DNA from 3 places in the Pseudomonas palleroniana genome. Region 1 is predicted to be linked to each of the others. Evidence: predicted binding sites of a transcription regulator. Region 1 holds the regulator's gene; each other region holds the start of a gene.
The links. The regulator FliA, encoded in region 1, starts transcription of late flagellar genes. The targets are predictions, from matches to a motif close to CTAAAGTTTNNNNNNNNNNNGCCGNTAA.
Positions count from the first base shown of each region.

Region 2: the regulator FliA is predicted to act here: its motif matches at 8,310-8,337, upstream of MJP36_RS20580 (methyl-accepting chemotaxis protein).
Region 3: the regulator FliA is predicted to act here: its motif matches at 6,643-6,670, upstream of MJP36_RS01590 (methyl-accepting chemotaxis protein).

Region 1 covers NZ_CP092411.1:2,412,681-2,422,678, forward strand. Annotated here, with positions in the region: gene flhB (flagellar biosynthesis protein FlhB) at 1-787, shown strand, start outside; gene MJP36_RS11105 (S1 domain-containing protein) at 954-1,166, shown strand; gene MJP36_RS11110 (cold-shock protein) at 1,185-1,388, shown strand; gene flhA (flagellar biosynthesis protein FlhA) at 1,532-3,646, shown strand; gene flhF (flagellar biosynthesis GTPase FlhF) at 3,659-4,975, shown strand; gene fleN (flagellar synthesis regulator FleN) at 5,081-5,914, shown strand; gene fliA (RNA polymerase sigma factor FliA) at 5,911-6,651, shown strand; gene MJP36_RS11135 (chemotaxis response regulator CheY) at 6,820-7,194, shown strand; gene MJP36_RS11140 (protein phosphatase CheZ) at 7,214-8,002, shown strand; gene MJP36_RS11145 (chemotaxis protein CheA) at 8,014-9,998, shown strand, end outside.
Region 2 covers NZ_CP092411.1:4,617,411-4,627,408, forward strand. Annotated here, with positions in the region: gene MJP36_RS20535 (shikimate 5-dehydrogenase) at 1-592, opposite strand, end outside; gene MJP36_RS20540 (hypothetical protein) at 749-1,102, shown strand; gene MJP36_RS20545 (hypothetical protein) at 1,335-1,529, shown strand; gene MJP36_RS20550 (hypothetical protein) at 1,621-1,803, shown strand; gene MJP36_RS20555 (AI-2E family transporter) at 1,807-2,874, opposite strand; partial or broken gene MJP36_RS20560 (thioredoxin family protein) at 2,956-3,402, opposite strand; gene trhP (prephenate-dependent tRNA uridine(34) hydroxylase TrhP) at 3,671-4,990, shown strand; gene MJP36_RS28205 (methyl-accepting chemotaxis protein) at 4,987-5,808, opposite strand; partial or broken gene MJP36_RS28210 (cache domain-containing protein) at 5,893-6,666, opposite strand; gene MJP36_RS20575 (Na+/H+ antiporter family protein) at 6,739-8,058, opposite strand; gene MJP36_RS20580 (methyl-accepting chemotaxis protein) at 8,373-9,998, shown strand, end outside.
Region 3 covers NZ_CP092411.1:383,640-393,637, forward strand. Annotated here, with positions in the region: gene MJP36_RS01575 (diiron oxygenase) at 1-756, shown strand, start outside; gene MJP36_RS01580 (amino acid adenylation domain-containing protein) at 753-4,133, shown strand; gene MJP36_RS01585 (SRPBCC family protein) at 4,153-4,611, shown strand; gene MJP36_RS01590 (methyl-accepting chemotaxis protein) at 4,650-6,530, opposite strand; rRNA gene rrf (5S ribosomal RNA) at 6,859-6,974, opposite strand; rRNA gene rrf (5S ribosomal RNA) at 7,083-7,198, opposite strand; rRNA gene MJP36_RS01605 (23S ribosomal RNA) at 7,350-9,998, opposite strand, start outside.

The DNA.
Region 1 (9,998 bases):
TGCCGCCGGCAGCATGGCGCCCAAGTTCAGCCGGATGAACCCGGGGCCGGGGCTCAAGCGTATGTTTTCCGGCAAGGCACTGGTTGAGTTGCTCAAGGCGCTGGCCAAATTCATCCTGATTCTGTTCGTGGCGCTGACGGTGTTGTCGTCCGATATCGACGACTTGCTGCGCATCGCCCACGAGCCGTTGGAGTCAGCCATTATCCACAGCGTACAAGTGGTGGGCTGGAGTGCGCTGTGGATGGCCTGCGGGCTGATCATCATTGCGGCGGTGGATGCGCCGATCCAGCTGTGGGAAAGCCACAAGAAACTGCTGATGACCAAGCAGGAAGTGCGCGACGAGCACAAGGACCAGGAAGGACGCCCCGAGGTCAAACAGCGTATCCGGCAACTGCAACGCGAAATGTCCCAGCGCAAGATGATGGCGGCGGTGCCCGATGCCGATGTGGTCATCACCAACCCGACTCACTACGCCGTGGCGCTCAAGTACGACCCGGAGAAGGGCGGCGCGCCGATGCTGCTGGCCAAGGGCAGCGACTTCACGGCCCTGAAAATCCGCGAAATCGCCGTGGCCAACGACATCCTGCTGCTGGAGTCGCCGGCGCTTGCGCGGTCGATCTTCTATTCCACCGATCTCGATCAAGAGATTCCCGCCGGGTTGTACCTGGCCGTGGCCCAGGTGCTGGCGTATGTCTATCAGATCCGCCAATACCGAGCGGGCAAGGGCAAGCGTCCAGATCCCCTCAAGGACTTGCCGATTCCGCCGGAATTGCGTCGGGATTCCTGAAAGCCACGCTAATTCGCCAAACCTTGACGGAAGGAGCGGGCTGCATACCACTCGTCGTGAATGCCCGCTACCTGTCAACTTTGACAGTAGTCAGCAAAGCCCCCTCGCGGTTCTATTGCCTCAAGCACTGCGCGCAGGCTGTAAACGAGATGCAGGGAGAATGGTTTTGAAACTACTCAGAGGCAAGGTCAAATCTTATGACCCGCACTCCGGAAAAGGTTTGATTGCCCTGAAAGGTGAGGACGACGTGAAAGTGGATCTCATCGGTTCGCGCTGCATTCGGCTCGCGGTGGGCCAGCACGTGGAGTTTCAGGGGATACACCGACCCGACGGTATTTATGCAGTCGGCGTCAGGGTTATCCCGCGAGTTCTTGAGTGATAAGTCAGGAGAACGGCGATGGCAACAGGCACTGTGAAATGGTTTAACGCGGAAAAAGGCTTCGGCTTTATCACTCCGGAGGGTGGCGGGGCTGACGTTTTTGTCCACTATTCCGCGATTCGAGGTGAAGGATTCAAAACCGTTGGCGAAGGTGAAAAAGTGGAGTTTGAAATAACCCAGGGGCAAAAAGGCCCTCAGGCGGAAAACGTGCGCCCCGCGTAAATCCGGCAACATGCCCTCGCTGAGGGCGATCTGTCCCTTGAAGCAAAAGTTGGAAGGCTTCTTGCAACCCGGCCTGCAGGACGCCTCCCGGCGTCAAAACTTTGCTTCAAGGGACACGAGGAATACCGGTGGATCGCTCTCAAATGCTCAGCACGGCCCGTGGCACCCTGACTGACCTCTCGCGGGGCAATCTGGGTGTGCCATTGTTGTTGCTGGTGATGCTGGCAATGATGATGTTGCCGATGCCGCCGTTCTTGCTGGACGTGTTCTTCACTTTCAACATTGCCCTGTCGGTCGTGGTGCTGCTGGTGTGCGTCTACGCCCTGCGGCCCCTGGACTTCGCGGTTTTCCCCACCATCCTGCTGGTTGCCACGCTGTTGCGCCTGGCACTGAACGTGGCGTCTACCCGGGTGGTGATGCTGCACGGCCAGGACGGCCACGCCGCCGCCGGTAAGGTGATTCAGGCCTTCGGTGAGGTGGTGATCGGCGGTAACTACGTGGTCGGTATCGTCGTGTTCGCGATCCTGATGATCATCAACTTCGTGGTGGTGACCAAGGGTGCCGGACGAATTTCCGAGGTGAGCGCGCGGTTTACCCTCGATGCAATGCCTGGCAAACAGATGGCTATCGACGCCGACCTCAACGCCGGTCTGATCGACCAGGGCCAGGCCAAGGCGCGCCGTGCGGAAGTCGCCCAGGAAGCCGAGTTTTACGGTTCCATGGACGGTGCCAGCAAATTCGTGCGCGGTGACGCCATTGCCGGCTTGCTGATTCTGTTCATCAACCTGATCGGCGGCATGGCGGTCGGTATCTTCCAGCACGGCATGACGTTCGGTGATGCGGGCAAGGTCTACGCCTTGCTGACCATTGGTGACGGTTTAGTGGCGCAATTGCCATCACTGTTGTTATCCACAGCCGCAGCCATCATGGTGACCCGTGCTTCGGGTTCCGAAGACATGGGCAAGCAGATCAGCCGCCAGATGTTCGCCTCGCCGAAGGCGCTGGCGGTGGCGGCAGCGATTATGGCGATCATGGGCATTGTGCCGGGTATGCCGCATGTGTCGTTCCTCAGCATGGCGGCCATGGCGGCTGGCGCTGCCTACCTGTTCTGGCGCAAGCAGAACCAGGTGAAGGTCCTGGCTCAGCAGGAAATCGCCCGTCAGCAGGAACTGTTGCCATCGCCGGCCCGCGCCCAGGAAACCAAGGAGCTTGGCTGGGACGACGTCACCCCGATCGACATGATCGGCCTGGAAGTGGGTTACCGCCTGATCCCTCTGGTGGACCGTAACCAGGGCGGCCAGTTGCTTGCACGCATCAAGGGGGTCCGCAAGAAGTTGTCCCAGGACCTGGGCTTCCTGATGCCGACCGTACACATCCGCGACAACCTCGACCTGGCCCCCAGTGCCTACCGCCTGACCCTGATGGGGGTGATCCTGGCCGAAGCCGAGATCTACCCGGACCGCGAACTGGCGATCAACCCCGGCCAGGTGTTCGGTACGCTCAATGGCATTACCGCCAAAGATCCGGCTTTCGGCCTGGATGCGGTGTGGGTCGAAGTCAGCCAGCGCAGCCAGGCGCAATCCCTCGGATATACGGTGGTGGACGCCAGCACGGTGGTTGCCACCCACCTTAACCAGATTCTGTACAAGCACTCCCATGAGCTGATCGGCCATGAGGAAGTCCAGCAATTGATGGGGTTGCTGGCCAAAGCCTCGCCAAAGCTGGCCGAAGAGCTGGTGCCGGGGGTGCTGTCGCTGTCGCAGTTGCTCAAAGTGCTGCAGGCGTTGCTCGCCGAGCAAGTGCCGGTGCGCGACATTCGCAGCATCGCGGAAGCCATCGCCAACAATGCCGCCAAGAGTCAAGATACTGCCGCTCTGGTGGCCGCCGTGCGCGTCGGCTTGTCCCGTGCCATCGTGCAAAGCATTGTAGGCATTGAGTCTGAGCTGCCTGTGATCACCTTGGAGCCCAGGTTGGAACAAATATTGCTCAATAGTATCCAGAAGGCCGGACAAGGCCAGGAAGAGGGCGTTCTGCTGGAGCCGAGCATGGCTGAAAAACTCCAGCGTTCGTTGATCGAAGCGGCGCAGCGCCAGGAAATGGCGGGCCATCCGGTGATTCTGCTGGTGGCGGGCCCGGTTCGAGCGATGTTGTCGCGGTTCGGACGCCTGGCAGTACCGAATTTGCACGTTTTGGCTTATCAGGAAATTCCTGACAACAAGCAAGTGACTATCGTCGCGACAGTAGGGCCCAACGGCTGAGGGTAGTGGGTTATGCAAGTTAAGCGTTTTTTCGCCGCCGATATGCGTCAGGCCATGAAACTGGTCCGTGATGAGCTGGGCGCCGATGCCGCGATTATCGGTAACCGTCGCATTGCCGGCGGTGTCGAGCTGACGGCTGCCCTGGATTACACCCCCCAGGCATTGGCGCCGCGCGTGCCGAACATGGAACTCGAAGACGAGTTGCGCAAGACCGCCTCGCGCATTGTGTCGGCCCAGGCCGAGCTGAGCATGCGTGGCGACAGCGACGCTACCACCAATCGCCAATTGTTCGCCGGCCTGCCGCTGACGGCCGCCGAGCCGCTGGTCGAGCCGACCTTCGTTGAACCGCCACGTCCCGCAGCGCCGGCCCCGGCGGCTGCGGTCGACCAGCGCGTGTTCGACTCGATGCGCTCTGAACTCAACGGCCTGCGTGAACTGCTCGAAGTGCAGTTGGGTTCGTTGGCCTGGACACAGTTGCAAGGCAGCAAGCCGCACCAGGCCAACCTGTGGCGTCGCTTGCAGCGTATCGGCCTGTCCGGCCCGCTGTCCCGCGACCTGCTGGCGCTGACCACCGAGGTCGAAGAGCCCCGCCAGGCGTGGCGCATGTTGCTGGCCCACTTGGCCCGCATGATCGTCACCCCGGAGCTCGAACCGCTGGAAGAGGGCGGTGTGATCGCCATGGTCGGCCCGGCCGGCATGGGCAAGACCACCACCCTGGCCAAGCTGGCCGCCCGGTATGTGCTCAAGTACGGCGCGTCGAGTATCGCGCTGGTGAGCATGGACAGTTATCGTATCGGCGCCCAGGAACAGCTCAAGACCCTGGGGCGCATCCTCAATGTGCCGGTGACCCACGTCGACCCGGGCCAGTCCCTGGCCAATGCCCTTGACCCGCTGTTGCGCAAGCGCGTGGTGTTGATCGACACCGCCGGCCTGCAAGCCAGCGATCCGGCGCTGCGCATGCAGCTGGAAAGCCTGGCCGGGCGTGGCATCAAGGCGAAAAATTACCTGGTGCTTGCAACCACCAGCCAGAAACAGGTTCTTACCGCTGCGTACCACAGCTACAAACGTTGCGGCCTGGCGGGTTGCATCCTCACCAAACTAGACGAAACTGCAAACTTGGGTGAGGTGTTGAGCCTGGCTATCGGTCATGAATTACCGGTTGCCTACCTGACCGATGGCCCGCGGATTCCAGATGATTTGCATCTGCCGCGTCGTCATCAGTTGGTCAGCCGTGCTGTCAGCGTGCAAATGCAAGAAGAGCCTAGCGAGGAAGCGATGGCTGATATGTTCGCCGACCTTTACCACAACCCGGCAAAACGGGTGGGGTGAGGCAGGATGAGCACTGTGAAATGTATCTACATTGATGGTCTGCAAGCGATTCACGCGACCAAGCCGTGTAGCCTGCGTCTAAGCAAGACAAGGTAAAGAAATAAAATGGGCAGCATGCATCCTGTACAGGTGATCGCGGTGACCGGCGGCAAAGGTGGCGTCGGGAAAACTAACGTGTCGGTGAATTTGTCCCTGGCCCTGGCAGAACTTGGCCGTCGCGTCATGCTGCTGGATGCTGACCTGGGCCTGGCGAACGTGGACGTTCTGCTGGGGCTGACACCCAAACACACCCTCGCCGATGTGATCGAGGGCCGTTGCGAGCTGCGCGATGTGCTGCTGCAAGGCCCCGGAGGCATTCGTATCGTGCCTGCCGCCTCGGGCACCCAGAGCATGGTGCACCTGAGCCCGGCGCAGCACGCCGGCCTGATCCAGGCGTTCAGCGATATCGGCGACAACCTCGATGTGCTGGTGATCGACACCGCCGCCGGGATCGGCGAATCCGTGGTCAGCTTCGTGCGCGCCGCGCAGGAAGTATTGCTGGTGGTCTGCGACGAACCCACCTCGATCACCGACGCCTATGCTCTGATCAAACTGCTTAACCGTGACTACGGCATGAACCGCTTCCGCGTGCTGGCCAACATGGCCCAAAGCCCGCAGGAAGGCCGGAATCTGTTCGCCAAGTTGACCAAGGTCACGGACCGTTTTCTCGATGTCGCCTTACAATACGTTGGCGCAGTTCCCTATGACGAGTGTGTGCGCAAGGCCGTGCAAAAGCAGCGTGCGGTCTATGAAGCGTTCCCTCGTTCCAAATGCGCGTTGGCGTTCAAGGCTATTGCCCAGAAGGTCGATACCTGGCCGTTGCCTGCCAACCCGCGGGGGCATCTGGAGTTTTTCGTCGAGCGATTGGTGCATCAGACGAGCGCAGGACCGGTGCTATGACAGCCAGCGGCTATAACCTTTACAAGAAATCGGCACGTGACAGCCAGGGCGAATTGATCGAGCGTTATGCGCCCTTGGTCAAGCGCATTGCCTACCACTTGCTGGCGCGCCTGCCGGCCAGTGTGCAGGTGGAAGACCTGATCCAGGCCGGCATGATCGGCTTGCTCGAAGTGTCGACCAAATATGACGCGAGCAAGGGTGCGAGTTTCGAGACGTATGCGGGTATCCGTATCCGTGGCGCGATGCTCGATGAGGTCCGTAAAGGGGATTGGGCGCCGCGTTCGGTACACCGCAACACGCGAATGGTCAGTGATGCCATTCGCGCAATTGAAGCAAAAACCGGTCGTGACGCTAAAGATCATGAAGTTGCGGCCGAACTCCAATTGAGTCTCGATGATTATTACGGGATTTTGAACGATACCTTGGGCAGCCGCCTGTTCAGTTTCGACGACCTGTTGCAGGACGGCGAACACGAAGGGCTGCACGAGGACGGCGCGAGTGCACATCTCGAACCGTCGCGTGACCTGGAAGATGAGCGTTTCCAGAGGGCGTTGGCGGACGCGATTGCCAATTTGCCGGAGCGTGAGCGACTGGTGTTGGCGCTGTACTACGACGAAGAGCTGAACCTCAAGGAAATCGGTGAGGTCCTGGGGGTCAGCGAATCGCGTGTCAGCCAGCTGCATAGCCAGTGCGCAGCCCGCTTGCGGGGGCGGTTGGGGGAGTGGCGCGCGCGCTGACAGGCAGTGTGGGGACACTGTAGACGCGCCGCGAAAGTCGAAGGCTTTTGCGGGGTCGTGCCGTGGTGCCCTGGGCAGTCCTTTGTTGTGTAACGCCTGTTGATTGAAATGGCGCGTCCAGGTGCTGGGCGCGTTTAAGACTGCTTGGAGGTCGAATTGGACAAGAACATGAAAATCCTCATCGTTGATGACTTCTCAACGATGCGGCGGATCATAAAAAATCTGTTGCGTGACCTTGGGTTCACCAACACGGTCGAGGCGGATGACGGCCTTACGGCGATCCCGATCCTCAACAGTGGGAGCATCGACTTTCTGGTAACGGACTGGAACATGCCGGGCATGACCGGTATCGACTTGTTGCGCCACGTGCGCGCCGACGAAAAATTGCGCAGCCTTCCCGTGTTGATGGTGACCGCCGAAGCCAAGCGTGAACAGATCATCGAAGCCGCCCAGGCCGGGGTCAACGGTTACGTGGTCAAGCCATTCACTGCACAGGCGTTGAAAGAGAAGATCGAAAAAATCTTCGAGCGCATCCACGGCTAACGCCATCGCAGGGGGAGCTATGGAGCATACAGAATCATCACAGAAAGACTTTGAGTCGACTCTGAAAAAACATGCCCACCAGTTGGTCGAAAGCCTGGAAAAAGGTCAGTTCGGCGACGCGGTGCAGTTGATCCATGAGCTCAATCAGACGCGTGACCGCGGCCTGTATCAGGAAGTGGGCAAGCTGACACGTGAGCTGCACAGTGCGATCGTCAATTTTCAGATTGACCCGCACATGCCCCAGGCCGAAGAAATTTCGCAAATCACCGATGCCACCGAACGCTTGTCCTATGTGGTCAGGCTGACTGAGGCGGCGGCCAACCGCACTATGGACCTGGTGGAAAACGCCACGCCGCTGGTCAACGGCATGGCCAACGAAGCCCAGGCCCTCAGCGTTGACTGGGGCCGCTTCATGCGTCGCGAAGTGGGCGCCGAAGAGTTTCGTGAATTGGCGCGTCGGGTTGAAGGTTTCCTGTCGCGCAGTGAGCAGGACAACCGTACGGTTTCCAGCAACCTCAACGACATTTTGCTGGCCCAGGATTACCAGGACCTCACCGGTCAAGTGATCAAGCGTGTGACCCAGTTGGTCACCGAAGTGGAAAGCAACCTGCTCAAATTGGTGCTGATGGCCGGCCAGGTCGACCGCTTTGCCGGTATCGAACATGACCGCGCAGCGATCCTTTCGGAAAAAGATCCACAAAAACATCTCGCCAAGGGTGAAGGTCCGCAGATTCATGCCGATAAACGTGAAGACGTCGTATCCGGTCAAGATGACGTAGACGATTTGCTGTCCAGTTTAGGCTTCTAAGGAGCACCCACATGAGCTTCGGCGCCGATGAAGAGATCCTTCAGGATTTCCTTGTAGAGGCCGGCGAAATTTTAGAGCAACTGTCCGAGCAACTGGTCGAGCTGGAAAGCCGCCCGGATGATGCGAACCTGCTCAATGCAATTTTTCGCGGTTTTCACACTGTAAAAGGGGGCGCCGGCTTCCTCCAGCTCCATGAGCTGGTGGAGTGCTGCCACATCGCCGAGAACGTGTTCGACATCCTGCGCAAGGGTGAGCGTCACGTTGATTCGGAATTGATGGACGTGATTCTCGAAGCCCTGGATGCGGTCAATGGCATGTTCAGCCAGGTCCGTGAACGCGCGCCGATCACGGCTGCCACGCCCGAGCTGCTGGCCGCCCTGGCGCGCTACGCAGAGCCTGCCGACACCTCGGCCGCGCCGGCGGTGGAAGCCGCCCCGGAACCGGAACCGGTTGCCGAGCCTGAGCCGGATGTGACCGATAGCGAGTTCGAGCAACTGCTCAACTCCCTCAGCGCGGCGAAGGCCGAAGCCGAAGCTCCGGCGGCACCTGCTGCCGTGCCGACCAGCGAAGACATCACCGACGCCGAATTTGAATCCTTGCTCGACCAGTTGCATGGCAAGGGCCAGTTCGCCGCCGATGCCGTGGCGCCTGCCGCAGCTTCCGAAGCGCCTGCGGCCCCGGCCAGCACCGACATTACCGACGACGAATTCGAAGCGTTGCTCGACCAACTGCACGGCAAAGGCACGTTCGCGGCCGAAGCCCTGCCGGAAGTTGCCGCGACAGCGGCTGCGCCGACGGCTGCCAAGCCGCCTGTTACGCCGCCTGCCAGTGCGCAGCCAGCCGGCGACGGGCTGATCTCCGAGCACGAATTCGAAGCCTTGCTCGACGAATTGCACGGCAAGGGCAAGTTCAGTGAAGTACCCCCGACGGCGGCTGCGACCGCTACCCCGGTAGCGGCGAAACCTGCACCTGCACCTGCTGCTGCACCTGCTGCTGCACCTGCTGCTGCACCTGCTGCCGCCAAGCCGGCTCCTGCTGCTGCGCCGGCCGCTGCAGCGCCTGCACCGGCGCGTGCCGCCGCTGCACCAGTGGCCGAAAAGCCGGCCAGCGAAGCCGAAACCACTGTGCGCGTGGACACGGCGCGGCTGGACGACATCATGAACATGGTCGGCGAACTGGTGTTGGTGCGTAACCGCCTGGTACGCCTGGGCCTGAGCAGTGGCGACGAGTCGATGCAGAAGGCCGTGTCGAACCTCGACGTGGTCACCGCCGACCTGCAGACCGCTGTGATGAAAACGCGGATGCAGCCGATCAAGAAAGTCTTCGGCCGCTTCCCGCGCCTGGTTCGTGACCTGGCGCGCCAGCTCAAGAAAGAGATCAACCTGGAGCTGGTGGGGGAAGAAACCGACCTCGACAAAAACCTGGTCGAGGCCCTGGCTGACCCGCTGGTCCACTTGGTGCGCAACGCAGTCGACCACGGCGTCGAAACCCCTGAAGAACGTGAAGCCTCGGGCAAGTCCCGCGGCGGCAAGGTGATTCTGGCGGCCGAGCAAGAAGGCGACCATATCCTGTTGTCGATCACCGATGACGGCAAGGGCATGGACCCGACCATCCTGCGCAACATTGCAGTCAAGCGCGGTGTGATGGACAAGGATGCCGCCGACCGTCTGACCGACACCGAGTGCTACAACCTGATCTTCGCCCCGGGCTTCTCGACCAAGACCGAGATTTCCGACGTGTCTGGTCGTGGCGTCGGCATGGACGTGGTGAAGACCAAGATCAGCCAGCTCAACGGCTCGATCAATATCTACTCGACCAAGGGCCAGGGCTCGAAGATCGTGATCAAGGTGCCGTTGACCTTGGCGATCATGCCGACCCTGATGGTGATGCTGGGCAACCAGGCGTTCGCGTTCCCGCTGGTCAACGTCAATGAGATCTTCCACCTCGACCTGTCGCGCACCAATGTGGTGGATGGCCAGGAAGTGGTGATCGTGCG
Region 2 (9,998 bases), 2.2 Mb from region 1:
GATCGGCTTCGGCGCCACCGGTCATGCCGATCGGCGTCACATTGACCAGCATCTGCGGGCGCAAGTCACCCAGCTCGGCCTGCCACGCATACCCGAGGTTTTGCGCCAGCGCGCGGCCTGCCGCTTCGTTGCGCGCCACAATCACGCCATTGGCATAGCCACCGTCACGCAGGGCACTGGCCACGGCCTTGGCCATGCCGCCGCTGCCGCGTAAAGCAAAGGTCGAGTCCTTGGGCACGGCATGCTTTTTCAGCAGTTGTTCGATGGCGATATAGTCGGTGTTATAGGCTTTGAGACGGCCGTCAGTGTTGACGATGGTGTTCAGGGAATCGATGGCCTGCACCGAATCGTCCAGCTCATCCACCAGGGCGATCGCGGCCTCCTTGAACGGCATGGAAACACCGCAACCGCGAATGCCCAGCGCCCGGATACCACCTATCGCGCCGGGCAAATCCTGGCTGCTGAACGCTTTATAGTAGAAATTCAACCCCAACTGTTCATACAGGTGGTTGTGGAACCGCAGGCCAAAATTCCCGGGACGCGCCGACAATGACATACACAGTTGGGTGTCTTTGTTGGGGTGCATCTGCATGGATAACTCCTTTGAGTAAGCAAATCGGTACAGACCTTACACAACCTTTACCTATCGGCCGTGCTGTTTTTCAGAAATACGTTGTCTTAAAAGTATCCCCGCGACAATCCTTGAGTCTATTGATTGCAGACCACAAGCGCAGGGGCTAACCGAGGAATGACCATGATTCGTAAAATCCCCAAAATCGCCTTGCTTGTCGGCGCACTCGCTATGGCAGGCCAAGCCTCCGCCCACGGTGGTGGTTGGGGTGGCCCGGCCGTTCTGGGTGCTTTGGTCGGCGCCGCTGTAGTGGGTTCGGTGGTTGCCAGCCAATCCCAGCCGGTCTACGTGCAGCAGCCGGTTTATGTCCAGCCGCAACCGGTGTATGCCGCTCCGCCGCCGGTCTACTACGCACCGCCACCACCGGTGTATGTGCAAGAACGGGTTTACTACCGCCCGGCGCCGGTCTACTACGGCCCTCCACGTGGCTACTACGGCCCGCCTCACGGTTATTACGGCCGCGGCTGGTAACTTGAACAGGTTCGTCTAAACAGGCCTCGCCCACACGCGGGGCCTTTTTTTGCCTTTGAAGTCTGGATTTATCTTGCCAAGGTCGCAGTGAGGACAATGCTCGGGGGCTCAATCCCACATCATGAGGGTTGAATGTCTTCTTGCTCGATCAAGGTCCGCCCTGTCATGTTTACGTCACGAAACGGACTCACTATCGACCTGTCCAGCCAAGAACAATTAAGGACGACTGACCATGCCCACACAAAACCCGCACCATACCGCCGGCCTCTGCACCTCCAGCAAGGTCTACAGCGCACTGACCGAACTCAAGCACCTGGAAGGCCACCGCACGGCCAAATTCCTGGCGTTGCTGGCGGAAAACCTGGTGCGCAAGGGCCTGCTCAATGAGCAGGAAGTGGTGCTCATGCTGGACCATGTGGTGGATTGACGCCTGGCGTTGATGTCGACTATCGAGCCAGGTGATTTTTGCTGAGCACCCAGCCATCGTAAGGTGACCTCCATAGCGATTGGAGGTCCTTATGCCCACTGTTCAAATCATGTCCGTCATTGGTAGCGCCGTTCCCACCCCACTCCGGGAGCTGGGCCTGCTCGCCTGCTGGTACGTAGTCAGCGATGGCGAGCCCATCAGCGGCCCGCTCATGTCGTTATCCGATGCGCAAAAACAGCTGCAATGCGCATCCAATTTCAGGCTCAACGCCTGAAACCTACGGCAACGGCAGCTTGACCCGAGGTTTGGTTTCTACAAACAGTGCCCAACTGGACATGAACAACGCCGCCACCAACGGGCCGATCACAAACCCGTTCAGGCCGAATACCGACAGGCCGCCCAGGGTCGAGATCAGGATCAGGTAGTCAGGCATTTTCGTGTCCTTGCCCACCAGCACCGGGCGCAGCACGTTGTCCACCATGCCGATGACCAGAACGCCGAACGCAGTCAGCACCACGCCCTGCCAGATCGAACCGCTCAACAGGAAGTAAGCGGCCACCGGGCCCCATACAATCCCCGCGCCCACCGCCGGTAGCAGGGAAAGAAACGCCATCAAGACCGCCCACAGCAACGCGCTGGGAATGTCCAGGAACCAGAAGATCAAACCGCCCAGTGCGCCTTGGGTCACGGCTACCAGTACGTTGCCCTTGACGGTGGCGCGCACCACCCGATTGAACTTGAGTTGCAGGCGACGCTTCTGGGGCTCCGCCAGGGGCACTGCCGTGCGGACTTTACGCACCAGTTCCGGGCCGTCGCGCAGCAGGAAAAACAGCAGATACAGCATGATGAAAAAGCTCACCAGGAAATCAAACGTCCCCTGACCAAAACTGAACGCCTGGGAGGCAAAAAACTGGCTGCCCTGCATCGCGCTCTTGACGATTTTCTCGCGCAAGCCTTCCAGGTTGCCCATGCCGAACCGGTCCAGCAGGTGCTGGAAATACGGCGGCAGTACGTTCTTGAACTGCTCGATATACCCGGCGACGTCCAGCTTGCCGCTTTCGACGTTTTTGTAGAGCGTCGCCCCTTCCTGCACCAGCAATACGCTGGTGATGATGACCGGCAAAATGGCGATCACCAGGCACACCGTCAAGGTGGTCAGGGAGGTTAGGTTGCGGTTCCAGCCAAAGCGTTGCTGCAGGCGGCGCTGCATCGGGGCAAAGATGATGCCGAGGATGACCGCCCAGAACACCGCGCCGTAAAACGGCAGCAATATCCAGATGAAGGCGACGGTCACCAGGGCCAGCAACAACAACAGGGTTTTGAATTGCAGGTTGGTCGAGTTCATGTCCGGTCCATGTCAAAAAAGCAGTAGGCCTTCAGCGGCCCTTTTGCTTAGTCCGCAGGCGAACCCGGGAGTGCCATCCCGTCACTCGATAGCCTTGGCCTCATGCAAAAGCGCCTGGATCACTTGTTCCTGAGCCTCATAGTCACCTTCGCCAAAGTGGCTATAGCGCACCTTCCCCTTGGCATCGATCAGGTAATGGGCCGGCCAGAACTGGTTATCGAAACTGCGCCAGATTGCATAGTTGTTATCCAGGGCTACCGGGTAGGTGATGCCCAGCTTGCGCACTTGGTCCCTGACGTTGCCGCTGACCTGTTCATAGGCATATTCCGGAGTGTGTACACCAACGACCACCAAGCCATCAGGTTCGTAGCGTTTCGCCCACTCTTTTACGTAAGGCAGCGCGCGCCGGCAGTTGATGCAGTCGTAAGTCCAGAAATCCACCAGCACGACTTTGCCCTTGAGCGCCTGCAGATCGAGCGGTGGGGAGTTGAGCCATTCGGCCGCCCCCGCCAGCGATGGCATGGCGCCCGGTGGGTCAGCGGGAGTTTCACGGCTGGCCATCACGCTGGAAATCAGCGCAAGCGTCAGCAGCAGGCCGGCGAGCAGAAAGGTGATAGGTCGCATGATCATTACCTGTAGGGTATTCAGAGCCTCCATTGGAACGCCCTGGAGTATCGCGCCTGTGTCGAACCCCCACTGCCGATACACAGCGATACAAAATCAGCAAAGGGCGACCTGGATCAATAAACCCCGGCCCCGGATCCCTTACCTTCGCGACCTTTTGCGACTTGAGCCCATGCCCCCTGTGATCGCCCCCGAACTGCTCGCCCCCGCCGGCACCCTGAAAAACATGCGTTATGCCTTCGCCTACGGTGCCGATGCGGTCTACGCCGGCCAGCCGCGCTACAGCCTGCGGGTGCGCAACAACGAGTTCGACCACGCCAACCTGGCGCTGGGCATTCAGGAAGCCCATGTGCTGGGCAAACGCTTTTACGTCGTGGTCAACATCGCACCGCACAACGCCAAGCTGAAAACCTTCCTCAAAGACCTCGCACCAGTGATCGCCATGGGCCCGGATGCGCTGATCATGTCCGACCCAGGCTTGATCATGCTGGTGCGCCGCCACTTCCCGTCGATGCCGATTCATCTGTCGGTGCAGGCCAATACGGTGAACTGGGCCAGCGTCGAATTCTGGCAACAACAAGGCATCTGCCGCGTGATTCTGTCGCGGGAGTTGTCTCTGGAAGAGATCGGCGAGATCCGCCAGCAAGTGCCGGCCATGGAGCTGGAGGTGTTTGTGCACGGCGCCTTGTGCATGGCCTATTCCGGGCGCTGCCTGCTCTCGGGCTACATGAACAAGCGCGATGCCAACCAGGGCACCTGCACCAACGCCTGCCGCTGGAAGTACCAGGCCACCCCGGCGATGGAAAACGCCACGGGCGAGATCGTCCAGCAGTATCAGCCGGAGCCGACCCTGGGGATTGGCGCGCCGACCGACCAGGTCTTCCTGCTGCAAGAGGCCAACCGCCCCGATGAGCAGATGCCCGCCTTCGAGGACGAGCACGGCACGTACATCATGAACGCCAAGGACCTGCGCGCCGTGCAGCATGTGGAGCGCCTGACGCAGATGGGCGTGCACTCGCTGAAGATCGAAGGCCGCACCAAGTCCCACTTCTACTGCGCACGCACCACCCAGGTGTATCGCCAGGCCATCGATGATGCGGTGGCCGGGCGCGCCTTCGACCGCAACCTGATGACCGACCTCGAATCCCTGGCCCAGCGCGGTTACACCGAAGGCTTCCTGCGCCGCCATGTGCATGACGAATACCAGAACTACCAGAACGGCAGTTCAGTGTCCGAACGCCAGCAGTTTGTCGGCGAACTGACCGGCGAGCGCCGTAGCGGCTGGGCCGAGGTCAAGGTCAAGAACCGCTTTGCCGTGGGCGATCACCTGGAGTTGATGACCCCCGCCGGCAACTTCCACTTTGACCTGAACACTTTGCACAATGCCAAAGGCGAAGCCCTTGAGGTGGCGCCGGGGGACGGACACACGGTGTATGTGCCACTGCCGGCCGACATGGACGTGCACTTTGGCTTGTTGATGCGCGATCTCTAGATCCTGAACTGCCCCACCAATTGCCCCAGGCGTTGCCCCAGGTCCGCCAGACTGCGCGAGGTCTGGGCGCCCTGCTGGGTTTCATCGGCCACAGTGTCCACCGCCACGGCAATCTGATGCACGCTGCGGTTGATCTCCTCGGCCACGGCGGTCTGCTCCTCGGCGGCGCTGGCGATCTGGGCGTTCATCGAATTGATGGTGCCGATCAGTTGCGCCATGGTGTCCAGTGAGGCTCCGGCTTCGTTGGCCTGGGCCGAGGTGCCGTCACCCGCGTCGCTGGACCGGCGCATGGCGTCCACGGCGGCAACGGTGCCTTTTTGCAGGCGGTCGATCATGCCCTGGATTTCCTGAGTGCTGGTTTGGGTGCGACTGGCCAGGGCACGCACTTCGTCGGCCACCACCGCAAACCCTCGCCCGGCCTCCCCGGCCCGCGCGGCTTCGATCGCCGCGTTGAGGGCCAGCAGGTTGGTTTGTTCGGCAATCGAGCGGATCACACTCAGCACACTCACAATCGACGACACATCCTGCTGCAGGCTGTCGAGGGACACGCCACTGCTGCGGATATCGTTCACCAGCGCGTGGATCTGCGCGATGCTGCCGTCGACCACACGCTTGGCCGCGTGCCCTTCGGCATCGGTCTGTTGCGCAGCGACGGCAGCCCCCTGAGCACTGCGCGCAACTTCCTGGGCCGCAGAGGACATCTGGTTGATGGCAGTGGCGACCTGATCGGTCTCATGGCGTTGGCGCTCCATGGCCTGTTCGGAGCGCTGCGCTTGATCGGACACCTGGCTGACCAGGCCGGTCAGTTGGCTGGTCATCTCGGTGATCTGGCGCACCAGGCTGTGAATCTTGTCGACAAAACGATTGAACGCGACGGCAAGATCGCCCAACTCATCCTGGCTGGTGATCGCCAGGCGGCGGGTCAAATCGCCTTCGCCGGCGGCGATGTCGTCCAGGTTGGCTTTCATCAGGCCCAGCGGACGCAGGATGGTATTGGCGACTATCATGCCCACGGCGGCAATCACCAGCAGCACCACCACGGCCACACCGAGGATGCTCAGCAGCACGCCCTCCATGCGTTTCTCGACCTTGGCCTCGACCACTGCCACTTGGGCTTCGATGCCATCGAGGTTGACCGAGGTACCAATCACCATGTCCCACTTCGGCAAGTACTCGGTATAGCCGAGCTTAGGCACCAACTCGGTCTGGCCGGGCTGGGTCGAGCTGTATTGCAGGTAGTGGGTGCCGTCCTTGCCGACCTTGACCAGGTCGCGGTTGACGTAGACGCCGTTGGGGTCGCGGTTGTCCTTGAAGCTCTTGCCTACGCCATCGGGGCTGTTGCCCTTGAACAGGCGGATGGTCTCGGAGTCGTAGCCGAAGAAGTAGCCATCCTTGCCGTAGCTGGTACTGGACAGCAGCTTGACCACCTCGGCCCGCGCCGCCGTGTCGCCGGTGGCGGCCGCGTCGTAGAGCGGCTTGATGGTGGTCATGGCCACTTCCACGTAACTGCGCAGCGTCGTCTTGGCGTCGTTGAGCAGGCGCTGGCGGGTTTCGTCCACCTCGTTGCGCGCCTGCCCCTGCAGGATCCACACCGTGGTCAGGCTGATGACCACGGCAAACAGCAATACCGGCACGACGGCCAGGGCCAGGACTTTGGCCTTCAAACTCAGACGCATGGCTTTTCTCTCTTATTCGTGGCGACTTGAGAAGTTAACGGCCAATTGTCCGATTTCTGTAGGACAACCCTGTCAGAGGGTCATCGCGGCAATCCAGCCAAACGCCAACAACGGAATATTGTAGTGCAGGAACGTGGGCACCACGGTGTCCCAGATATGGTGATGCTGGCCGTCAATGTTCAGGCCGGAGGTCGGGCCGAGGGTGGAGTCCGACGCCGGCGACCCGGCATCACCCAAGGCCCCCGCCGTACCGACGATGCACACGATAGCCAACGGGCTGAAGCCCAGTTGCACGCACAGCGGCACGAAAATCGCGGCGAGGATCGGCACCGTGGAGAACGACGAACCGATCCCCATGGTCACCAGCAGGCCCACCAGCAACATCAGCAACGCGCCCACACCCCGGCTATGGCCGATGAACGCCGCCGACGCTTCCACCAGCGAGCGCACGTCGCCGGTGGCCTTGAGCACTTCGGCAAAACCCGACGAAGCGATCATGATGAAGCCAATCATCGCCATCATCTTCATGCCTTCGGTGAACAGGTCGTCGGTCTCGCGCCAGCGCACGATGCCGGACACCGAGAAGATCAGGAACCCGGCCAGGGCGCCGATGATCATCGAGTCCAGCCACAATTGGATGATGAATGCCGCAGCGATCGCCAGCCCGGCCACCAGCAGGGTCAACGGGTTGTATTGCACCGCCACTTGCTCGACCCGCTCGATTTTCTCCAGGTCATACACACGCTTTTTGCGGTAGCTGATGAACACCGCCACCAACAGGCCGACTACCATGCCCAGCGCCGGCAAGCCCATGGCGTGGGTAACGTTGACCTGACTGATGTCTACGCCGCTCTTGGCGACGTTGGCCAGCAGGATCTGGTTGAGGAAGATGTTGCCGAAGCCTACCGGCAGGAACATGTAGGGCGTGATCAGGCCGAAAGTCATCACGCAGGCGATCAGGCGGCGGTCCAGTTGCAATTTGGTCAGCACGTACAACAGCGGCGGGACCAACAGCGGGATAAAGGCAATATGAATGGGCAGGATATTCTGCGAGGCAATCGCGACGCTCCACAGCAGGCCGATCAACAACCATTTGACGTGATTGCCGCCCGTCGCTTCCTGGCGATCCACCAGCAGCAACGCTTTGTCCGCCAGGGCGTGGGCCAGACCGGATTTGGCAATCGCCACAGCGAAAGCGCCGAGCAAAGCGTAAGACAAAGCCACGGTTGCACCGCCGCCCAAACCACCGTTAAACGCTTTGAGCGTGGCTTCGATACCCAGGCCACCGGTCAAGCCGCCCACCAGCGCACCGACAATAATGGCGATGACCACATGCACGCGGGACAGGCTGAGCACCAGCATGGTGCCGACCGCGGCGATTACTGCGTTAATCATGGTTACCTCAAGACAGAAAACAGAAGAACAGGCATACGTCGCCCAGGCGGCCATGGAACAGGGTGGCCGGCGTGCAGGCTGAGGAGGTCTTATTAGAGGGCGGGCACTTTGCAGCAGGTGGGCGGGCATGTCAAAAAACCCGGGCAAGTCCTAATGCCAGTCAGTTAAAAGAACCTGCCGCGACCAAACGCTGTGTTCTACATCCACCATTTAACTGACTGGCATTACGGCAAGCCCGGGCCCCGCAAATAAAGAAATCAGACGTGCCGCCGATAACGGGTCTCTATGTGTTTTCAGGTAAGGATGTCCCGATGTCGCTCAGACAGCTCTCCATTCAATGGAAAATCACCCTGCTCGCCGGCCTTTGCCTGCTGGGGATCGTGACCCTTCTGGTGGGTTTGTCGCTGTATCGCATGGCGCAGAGTTCCGAGCAGGTCAAAGCGTCCAGCATGCAGATGCTTGATGCAGCCGCCCAGACGCGCATCGAAGCGCAGGGTGAAGGGCAGGCATTGGGCATTCGCCAGCAGTTCATGGACGCCTACCAGTACGGCCATGGCTTTTCCCGCCAAGTGCTGTTTCTGCGCGAACAGGCTGAAAAGCGCTTTCTCGATGCCTTCGACACCCGCGAAGACCTGACTCGCCAGGTCAAGGCCGCGTTGCAGGCCAACCCGGACCTGCTCGGTTTGTCCCTGGTGTTCGAAGCGAATGCGCTGGACGGCAAGGACGAGCTGTTCGCCAATCAGAAAGAACTGGGCAGTAACGAAAAAGGCCGCTTTGCCCTGTACTGGTCGCAACCCACGCCGGGCAAACTGACCTCGATGTCACTGCCCGAAAGCGACATGGCCGATACCAGCGTCGGCCCCAGCGGCGAAAAAGCCAACGCCTGGTTCACCTGCCCACGCACAACCCTCAAACCCTGCGTGATCGAACCGTATTTTTATGTGATCGACGGGCAGAACGTGCTGATGACCAGTATCGTGTTCCCGTTGATCGTCAACGGCAAAGTCATCGCCTCGCTGTCGGTGGACATCAACCTCAACAGCTTGCAGGCCGTCAGCCAACAGGCGAGCCAGAAGCTGTATGACGGCCAGACCCAGGTCAGCATCCTCAGCCCGACCGGCTTGCTTGCCGGTTACAGCCCGGACGCGAGCAAACTCAGCCAGCGCCTGGACCAGGTCGACACTGCCAGCGGCGCGCAGTTGATCAGCGCCCTCGCCGGCAGCACGCAAACCCGCAGCCTGCGCACCGGCCAGCAACTCAAGGTATTGGCGCCGTTTACACCGATCCCGGGGGGCAAGCCTTGGGGCGTGTTGCTCGACGTACCGGAGAAAGTCCTGGTCGCGCCTGCCGAAGCCCTGAAAGCGCAACTGGATGCCGACAATGCCAAGGGCACCCTGCTGGAACTGAGCCTGGGCCTGTTGGCTGCGGTGGTGGGCCTGGCGCTGGTGTGGCTGATGGCGCGCAGCGTGACCCGTCCGATTCTCGGTGTGGCGCACATGCTCGAAGACATCGCCAGTGGCGAAGGCGACCTGACCCGCCGCCTGGCCTACGACAAAAAAGATGAGCTGGGCCAACTGGCCGGCTGGTTCAACCGCTTCCTCGACAAGCTGCAGCCGATCATTGCCGAAGTGAAACGCTCAGTGCAGGACGCCCGTGGCACCGCCGACCAATCCGCCGCGATCGCCACTGAAACCAGCGCCGGTATGGAACAGCAATACCGCCAGGTGGATCAGGTCGCCACCGCCTCCCATGAAATGAGCGCCACCGCCCAGGATGTCGCCCGCAGCGCGGCCCAAGCCGCCCAGGCCGCACGCGATGCCGACCAGGCTACGCGTGAAGGCTTGACGGTGATCGACCGTACCACCAGCAACATCGGTGCGCTGGCCGCCGACATGAGCACCGCCATGGCCCAAGTCGAGGGCCTGGCAGCCAACAGC
Region 3 (9,998 bases), 2.0 Mb from region 1:
TACCAATTCGTCAATAATGTGGTGATCTTCGAAACCGAGATCGTCGACAAGACCGCCCGCAGCATTGCCAAAAACGGCTTCTCGCTGCCTTTCCCGGCGGCCTGTCGCATCGACGCGATGACCGTCGTGATCGATGAGGATTACCACGCACTGGTCGCACTGGACTTCCTGCAGCAAGCCGTGCACATGACGGGTATTGAGCCTCTCGAACTCCCCCGGCAAATCGAGCTGAGCCGCGCCCTGCCGGCAGCGCAGGCGGGCGCTCCGGCGCACTTGCACGATGCCGTGGAGTTGATTGCCGTGGCCATTGCCGAAAATACGGTGACGCAGGACGTAGCGGCGTTCTCCAAGGACGACAGCGTCAAGCGGTCCATCCGTGGCTTGATGGCTGATCACTTGGCTGACGAGGGGCGCCACGCGCAATTCTGGACGCAGTTGGTACGTCTCTACTGGCAGGGGGCAAGCCCGGAGGACCGTGACAGCATTGCTGAAATCCTGCCGGTTTTCCTGGCGCATTACCTGACCAATGAGCTGCAGAAGGACTTCGATCTGCACCTGATCGAGCATTTGGATATCGATCTCGACATCCGCGTGACACTGCGCCATGAGATCGGCGCGATGGACTTTCCTATTACTCGCCGGCATCCGCTGGTGGGCAACATCATGAGTTTTCTACATCACAGCGGTGTGCTGCAAACCCCCAGTGTCGCCCAGGCTTTAAATGACTACCTGGCCCAGCCGGGGAGGTTGGCATGAGGTGCTTGACGATTGGATGGGGCGCCACAAGCGAGGCCCTCGGGGCCATCAGGCAGATGATGGAACAGTACGGGCACGCAGCCGGGGTGGAGGCGGTCGATCTGGTGATCGAGGACGGTAGCCAACCGCTGCCGAGTGTATTTGCCGACACACCCCGGCTGAGCCTGCGCGTGGGCATCGGCCCGATCGGTGCACACGGGCTGCCTGCACTCCAGTTTCGCTGTTACAACCGTGAGCGGTGCCTGCTGGCCGTGCATGACGTTTGCGCGCAGCCAAGCGGTAACGGCCAGAGGCTGCGCCAAGAGGCAACGAACGCACTGGTGGAATGGGTCGCCGTGCTGGTCAGCGATTTCTCGAGAGACCCCGATTATTTCTGCGCACCGGTCACGGTTAACGAATGGCCCGAACACGGTTTGCAAGGGCTGGAAGCATTGGCGTTTTTGCACCGTTTCAATCGTAGCGCGCAACCGGCACTGTTACAGGCAGCCCAAGTCCCCATGATCGAACGGTTGCAGGCGAGCCTTCAGGCCTACGCCCATCGGCCTGCGCTGAATATCGCGGGGCAGGTGCTGACTTATCACCAACTTCACGCATACGCCTTGGCGATACAGCAGCAATTGGTACCCCTGCTGGGAAGCCGTGAGACACCCCAGGTAATCGGCGTGTGCCTGGAAAAGTCCGTCGAACTCTACGCCAGCGTTCTCGCGGTGCTGGGGTGCGGCGCAGTGTATTTACCCCTGTCACCCGATCACCCGGTGCAGCGCCAACACAGCATGCTGGAAAGCATCGGAGCCTGCATGCTGTTGGAAGACGGCCGGCACCCTCTAAGGGAGCATTTCGATACACTGGATGTCAGCAGGATCGACCCGCGCCACAGCGATTGCACGCAGCCGCTGATGCATTATCGGCCTTGTGTAGACGCGCCTTGCATGGCGTTGTTTACCTCGGGCAGCACGGGTCAACCCAAGGGCGTATTGCTCAGCCAACACAACCTGGCGCACTTCACCGCCTGGCTCGGTGCCTGCGTGATGATGGATCAGCAGAGTCGTGTGCTGCAGTTTTCGCCGTTGAGTTTCGATTCGTCGCTGATCGACATATTCCCGGCCCTGATGGCTGGCGCCGAGTTGATTGTGCCTGCCGCAGAACAACGGCTGGATCCTCTGCAACTGGTCGAGTTGATTCGTCAGCAGCGCGTCACCCATGGGTTTCTACCGCCAGCATTGCTTAGCATCCTACCGCTGGACCAACCATTGGGCCTTACCCATGTGCTCACCGGTGGCGACTTCTGCGAGCCTTACGTGATCGAGCGACTGGCGGGCCAGTGCCAGTTGCACAACCTCTACGGCCCCACTGAAGCCACGGTACTGACGACCCACCGGACATTCCAGCTGGGTGACAGCCATCGCAACATCGGCCGTCCCATTGCCAACAGCCAAGTGATGATCCTCGACGAGCACCTGCGTCCGGTGGAGGATCAGGTGGTCGGCGAACTGTATATCGCCGGCCCCGGCGTGAGCCTGGGCTACGTGAACGCAGCATCGCAGGCCGACAGCCCTTTTGTTACGCTGACCTTGCCGGACGGACAGTTGCTGGCGACTTACCGCAGCGGCGATCTGGCCAAGTGGACGCAAACCGGAATCGAGCTGTGCGGTCGCCGGGATGACCAGATCAAGATCCGTGGCTTTCGAGTCGAACCCCAGGAGATCGAGCAGTGCCTGCGCAACAGTCGCCTGTTCCGCCAGGTGGCCGTGGTGACCACTCCAATGCAAAGGATCATCGGTTTTGCCGCTCAGCCGGAGCCCGGCGCCACACTGGCAAGCCTCAAGGAACACGCGCGACAGTGGCTGCCTGAATACATGCAACCCGTGAGCTGGAGCGAGTTGCCAAGCATGCCCCGCTCAAGCAATGGCAAGATTGATCGCCAGGCGTTACGAGCACTGTCGCCTCCTGCCGCTCGTGAGGTGACTCATTACACGGCACAAACCCCTCTTCAAGCGCAGTTGATGGAACTGTGGGCGGAGTTACTCGGGTTGGCTGTGCACGAGTTGTCTATCGACGACAGCTTTTTCAACCGGGGCGGTCACTCCATTCTGCTGTCGAACCTCTTGTTGCGTCTGCGCGAACGGTTTGGCCGCTGCCCTTCCTTGAGCCGTTTCTTCGAAACACCCACGATCCGTACGCTTGCAGCGCTGATGGAGGGCTGCGCACTGCCCCAGACACCCTCAAGCCTGATGGAGAAAGATGCGACAAGGGGGCTGGGGGTCGAGATGCTGCATGGAAACTGTGCAGGTGACCCGCGCAAGGTCATTGTCACAGGGGCCAACAGCTTTGTCGGGGTCCATATTGTCCAAGCGCTGCTGGATGGCGGAGCACAGGAAGTGGCGTGCCTGATCCGGGAGCTGCCTGGCGATTGCGCGGCGGCTCGGTTCAGCGAGGCGTTACGAGCCTATCGCCTGGAACAACATCTGGACCTGAGCCGCGTGCGGGTGTACCCCGCTGACATGCGCTTGCCTCGCCTGGGCCTTGCCTGCGACGTGTATGAGCACCTCGCGCGCAGTTACGGTGTGTTGGTGCACAACGCCGCCCAGGTCAATCACGTAATGGATTACGCCTTACTCGCCAAGGACAACGTCGAGCCGATCTTTGAGTGCCTGCGCCTTTGCGAAACCTATTGCAAGAAGGTATTCAATTTCATTTCGACACTGTCCGCCTGCAGCAGTATCGACGCCCATAGGCACGTTCTAGAAACCGGTGCCGCGAGTACGTTGCCGCTCTATATGAAAAATGGCTACAACCTGTCCAAGTGGGTCGCTGAACGCTTGCTGGGACGTGCCGTCGCGCAAGGCGCCTGGGTGAATATCCTGCGACCGGGGAACATCAGTTTCAACAGTCAAAGTGGCGTTTGCCAGCCGCAGAAAAATCGGTTGATGTTGATGCTCAAGGGGTCCCTGCAATTGGGGCTGGCGCCACAGCTGGATGTGAATTTCGATCTGATGCCCGTAGATTTCCTGGCCCGCTTCATAGCGTTCCACGGTTCATGTTTTTGCGCTGGGCGAAATGTTTTCAACCTGCACAACCCACAACCCTTGAGCTGGGATCAGTATCTCGATGCGTTCAGCCAGGCTGGGCACATTTTCCAACGGGTAAGCATTGAACAGTGGCAACGGTCACTGCGCGCAGTAAGCCGTGATAATGCGTTGTTTGGTGTGTTGGGTTTCTATCTGGGCGTGCTGGGTGAGGATATCGGTGACACGTCGATGATCTGTTATGACAACGCACGCTGGGGGGTGGAGAAGATGGGTACACATTACCCGCCAAAAGACCCGGCATTGCTACGTAAGGGTTGCGACTACCTCAGGACCACCGGCTTTCTCTGAATTGCTTCAGGACATCTTCATGAAACCGCTACAACCCGATACGTTAATCCGTAACCCTAACGGCACACCGATCCTGGCCTCCATCGTTGTCCCTTGCGAGGCAACTCGCCTGTGGGCGTTGGTGGGCAACTTCGCAGGCTTTGATGCCTTCGTTCCAGGCCTGTCGCGCATTGAGATGACCGGCGCAGGCGTGGGTGCATTGCGCACGAAATTTTTCGACAATGGGCATTGCGTCGTGGAGCAACTCAACAGTCGAGACGAAGCCGCCATGTCGATGACGTGGACCACCCTCTACAACACCTTGGGCTTGGCCCAATTCTGGGCGGCGATGAGTGTGCAAGCACTTGGCGCAAGCAGCTCCAGGGCCACCTGGACGCTTGTGGGTGAGCCATTGGCTTCAACGCAAGTAGAGTTCGAAGCGTTTGTGCAGGCGTTCGCGGACAGCGCACTGCGTAATGTGCGCCGAATGCTTAGCTGAGCACTCGGAGCGAGTGGTCTCGCTCCGGTGCAGCACGGTTAGATCTTGAAGCTATCGACCAATTGCTTCAATCGGCTTGCCTGTTGGGACAGGGCATCGCAGTCCCTCAGCGTTTCGTTGAGGTTGGCCACACCCTGCTGGTTAAGCAGATTGATCTGGTTGATGTCGACATTGAGGGTTTCAACCACAGCGGTTTGCTCCTCGGTGGCGGCAGCCACCGATTGGTTCATACCGTCGATTTCTACGATCCGCTGGGTCACGCTGACCAACCGTTCACCCGCCTGATTGGCGACTTCAACGCTCTCCTCGCTGGAGGCCTGGCTGGCATTCATAGTGGTCACGGCTTCACGCGAGCCCACTTGCAGGGAAGTGATCATTTTGTGGATCTCTTCCGCCGACTCTTGCGTACGATGCGCCAGGTTACGCACCTCATCCGCCACCACGGCAAACCCACGCCCGGCTTCACCCGCACGAGCGGCTTCGATCGCTGCGTTAAGGGCCAACAAGTTGGTTTGCTGGGAAATGCCTTTGATCACATCAAGAATGTGACCGATGTTGTCGGTGCTGGCGTTCAGGGTTTCGATCTGAGTGCAGGACAAACTGATCTTCTGCGACAACTCCGACATTGCCTGGATAGTTTGCTCAACGACCTTGCGACCATCGTCAGCCTGTTCGCTGGCGCCACTGGCGTGCTGCGAAGCATCAGCAGCGTTACGTGCGATTTCCTGGGTGGCGGCGCCCAGTTCGTTGATCGCCGCAGCCACGCTATTGGTACGTGCACTCTGCTCATCGGAACCGATGATCGACGCATTGGATGAGGCCATCACGCGTTGGGACAGATCATGCACCTGACGCGTTGCCGACGACACTTCGGAAATGGAAGCGTGGATACGCTCAACGAACTGGTTGAACGCGCTACCCACTTCACCGAATTCGTCTTTGCTGGTCACGTCGAGACGGCGGGTCAAGTCGCCTTCCCCCTGAGCAATGTCTTGCATAGCAACGCCCATGGTCGTCAACGGACGCAGCAATACCTGAATCAACAGACTCAGAAGCACTGCGATAGCTATCACAGCGACCAACATCGCAATCAATGCCGAGGTGCGGAACTTGCCTAGTGGCGCGTAGGCTTTGTCTTTGTCGATCGACAGACCAATGTACCAGTCTGCGCCTGGCAAACCGCTGATGGGGGTGAACGAGAGGATGCGATCCTGACCATTGAGGACTACGTCCTGGTTGGCTTTCTCGATACGCAGGTTGGTGCCAGGGTAGATATCCTTCAGGTTTTTCATCACCTGGTCCTGGTCAGGGCTGACGATGACCTGGCCGTCGCCACTCACCAGGAACGCATGACCGATACCGCCGAAGTCGACCGAGTTGATGATCTTCACCAGGGTTTGCAGGCTCAAGTCACCGCCAACAACGCCGAGCAACTCGCCGTTCTTTTTCACTGGCATGGCGATCGTCACGATCTGCCCACCCACAGCCGCCATATAAGGAGGAGTAAGCATGGGTTTGTCGGCCACTACTGCTTGCTTGTACCAAGGGCGCTGACGCGGGTCATAGCCGTCAGGCATCTTCGCGTCGGGGCGCTGGGTGAACACGCCGTTGGTTTGACCCACATAAGTGAACTGGAAATTCGATGTGAACGCTGGCTGATCGACCAACCCAGGAAGGTCGGCACCGCTGCCTTGATGGGCAATGTTTTGCGTCAGGTTTTCGAGTACCAAAATGCGCCCACTGAGCCAGTTCTGCACGCTGCTGGCGGTGAGTTCACCGGACTGCTGAATGGACGATGCCAAATTTTGCTTGATGGTACTGCGCTGCAGGTAGTCGTTGTAGAGCGTGAATAATGCGAAGGCCAAAACCACGACGCCTGACGCGGCCAACAGAATTTTATGACTGAACTTAAGATTCATTTCATCGACTTCTTTTGCCAAAGGGGGATGAGCGTGCCGAGTGGAACATTCCATGTAAGGGATAGGCGGACTCTTGGGCCGCTCTATTTCAGTGCACGCATGGCTCATCAGGCTTTCGGCCAAGAATCGATAAATCTTAGAAATATTGTGAGAGGTGTCCTGTTTGAGCGTAGGAAAGAGACAGGCGGTAGTTCTGTCGTCCATTGCCGCAGCGCAAGTGCTGGCAACGCGCGTAGGGGCCCAGGGCTGGGTTTGATGCTGGGGCAGCATACCCCCTTAAACGACAAAACCCCTGTCTGCATTGGCAGACAGGGGTTTCGGAATTTAATCTTGACGATGACCTACTCTCACATGGGGAAACCCCACACTACCATCGGCGATGCATCGTTTCACTGCTGAGTTCGGGATGGGATCAGGTGGTTCCAATGCTCTATGGTCGTCAAGAAATTCTGTATACCAGTCCGTTGCATTTGCAACGTGCCGGTGAATTTCATGTGCTTCTACATAAAACAAAACCCCATCTGCTTTCGCAAATGGGGTTTCGGAATTTAATCTTGACGATGACCTACTCTCACATGGGGAAACCCCACACTACCATCGGCGATGCATCGTTTCACTGCTGAGTTCGGGATGGGATCAGGTGGTTCCAATGCTCTATGGTCGTCAAGAAATTCGGGTACTGAGTCGCAGCCAGTCGGCTTCGCTTCAGCAAATTGGGTATGTAATAGAAGTCGGTGTCTTGTGAGCGTCGAACTTTCGGTTCATAGCGTCTTCACACACCGCAATCTGGCCTTTCGACTCAAATTGCTTGGGTGTTATATGGTCAAGCCTCACGGGCAATTAGTATTGGTTAGCTCAACGCCTCACAGCGCTTACACACCCAACCTATCAACGTCGTAGTCTTCGACGGCCCTTCAGGGAACTCAAGGTTCCAGTGAGATCTCATCTTGAGGCTAGTTTCCCGCTTAGATGCTTTCAGCGGTTATCTATTCCGAACATAGCTACCCGGCAATGCCACTGGCGTGACAACCGGAACACCAGAGGTTCGTCCACTCCGGTCCTCTCGTACTAGGAGCAGCCCCTCTCAAATCTCAAACGTCCACGGCAGATAGGGACCGAACTGTCTCACGACGTTCTAAACCCAGCTCGCGTACCACTTTAAATGGCGAACAGCCATACCCTTGGGACCGGCTTCAGCCCCAGGATGTGATGAGCCGACATCGAGGTGCCAAACACCGCCGTCGATATGAACTCTTGGGCGGTATCAGCCTGTTATCCCCGGAGTACCTTTTATCCGTTGAGCGATGGCCCTTCCATACAGAACCACCGGATCACTAAGACCTACTTTCGTACCTGCTCGACGTGTCTGTCTCGCAGTCAAGCGCGCTTTTGCCTTTATACTCTACGACCGATTTCCGACCGGTCTGAGCGCACCTTCGTACTCCTCCGTTACTCTTTAGGAGGAGACCGCCCCAGTCAAACTACCCACCATACACTGTCCTCGATCCGGATAACGGACCTGAGTTAGAACCTCAAAGTTGCCAGGGTGGTATTTCAAGGATGGCTCCACGCAGACTGGCGTCCACGCTTCAAAGCCTCCCACCTATCCTACACAAGCAAATTCAAAGTCCAGTGCAAAGCTATAGTAAAGGTTCACGGGGTCTTTCCGTCTAGCCGCGGATACACTGCATCTTCACAGCGATTTCAATTTCACTGAGTCTCGGGTGGAGACAGCGCCGCCATCGTTACGCCATTCGTGCAGGTCGGAACTTACCCGACAAGGAATTTCGCTACCTTAGGACCGTTATAGTTACGGCCGCCGTTTACCGGGGCTTCGATCAAGAGCTTCGCGTTAGCTAACCCCATCAATTAACCTTCCGGCACCGGGCAGGCGTCACACCCTATACGTCCACTTTCGTGTTTGCAGAGTGCTGTGTTTTTAATAAACAGTCGCAGCGGCCTGGTATCTTCGACCGGCATGGGCTTACGGAGCAAGTCCTTCACCCTCACCGGCGCACCTTCTCCCGAAGTTACGGTGCCATTTTGCCTAGTTCCTTCACCCGAGTTCTCTCAAGCGCCTTGGTATTCTCTACCCAACCACCTGTGTCGGTTTGGGGTACGGTTCCTGGTTACCTGAAGCTTAGAAGCTTTTCTTGGAAGCATGGCATCAACCACTTCGTCATCTAAAAGATGACTCGTCATCAGCTCTCGGCCTTAGAATCCCGGATTTACCTAAGATTCCAGCCTACCACCTTAAACTTGGACAACCAACGCCAAGCTGGCCTAGCCTTCTCCGTCCCTCCATCGCAATAACCAGAAGTACAGGAATATTAACCTGTTTTCCATCGACTACGCTTTTCAGCCTCGCCTTAGGGACCGACTAACCCTGCGTCGATTAACGTTGCGCAGGAAACCTTGGTCTTTCGGCGTGGGTGTTTTTCACACCCATTGTCGTTACTCATGTCAGCATTCGCACTTCTGATACCTCCAGCAAGCTTCTCAACTCACCTTCACAGGCTTACAGAACGCTCCTCTACCGCATCACTTACGTGATACCCGTAGCTTCGGTGTATGGTTTGAGCCCCGTTACATCTTCCGCGCAGGCCGACTCGACTAGTGAGCTATTACGCTTTCTTTAAAGGGTGGCTGCTTCTAAGCCAACCTCCTAGCTGTCTAAGCCTTCCCACATCGTTTCCCACTTAACCATAACTTTGGGACCTTAGCTGACGGTCTGGGTTGTTTCCCTTTTCACGACGGACGTTAGCACCCGCCGTGTGTCTCCCATGCTCGGCACTTGTAGGTATTCGGAGTTTGCATCGGTTTGGTAAGTCGGGATGACCCCCTAGCCGAAACAGTGCTCTACCCCCTACAGTGATACATGAGGCGCTACCTAAATAGCTTTCGAGGAGAACCAGCTATCTCCGAGCTTGATTAGCCTTTCACTCCGATCCACAGGTCATCCGCTAACTTTTCAACGGTAGTCGGTTCGGTCCTCCAGTTAGTGTTACCCAACCTTCAACCTGCCCATGGATAGATCGCCCGGTTTCGGGTCTATTCCCAGCGACTAGACGCCCTATTAAGACTCGCTTTCGCTACGCCTCCCCTATTCGGTTAAGCTCGCCACTGAAAATAAGTCGCTGACCCATTATACAAAAGGTACGCAGTCACAGAACAAAGTCTGCTCCCACTGCTTGTACGCATACGGTTTCAGGATCTATTTCACTCCCCTCTCCGGGGTTCTTTTCGCCTTTCCCTCACGGTACTAGTTCACTATCGGTCAGTCAGTAGTATTTAGCCTTGGAGGATGGTCCCCCCATATTCAGACAAAGTTTCTCGTGCTCCGTCCTACTCGATTTCATGACTAAGAGATTTTCGCGTACAGGGCTATCACCCACTATGGCCGCACTTTCCAGAGCGTTCCGCTAATCTCAAAGCCACTTAAGGGCTAGTCCCCGTTCGCTCGCCACT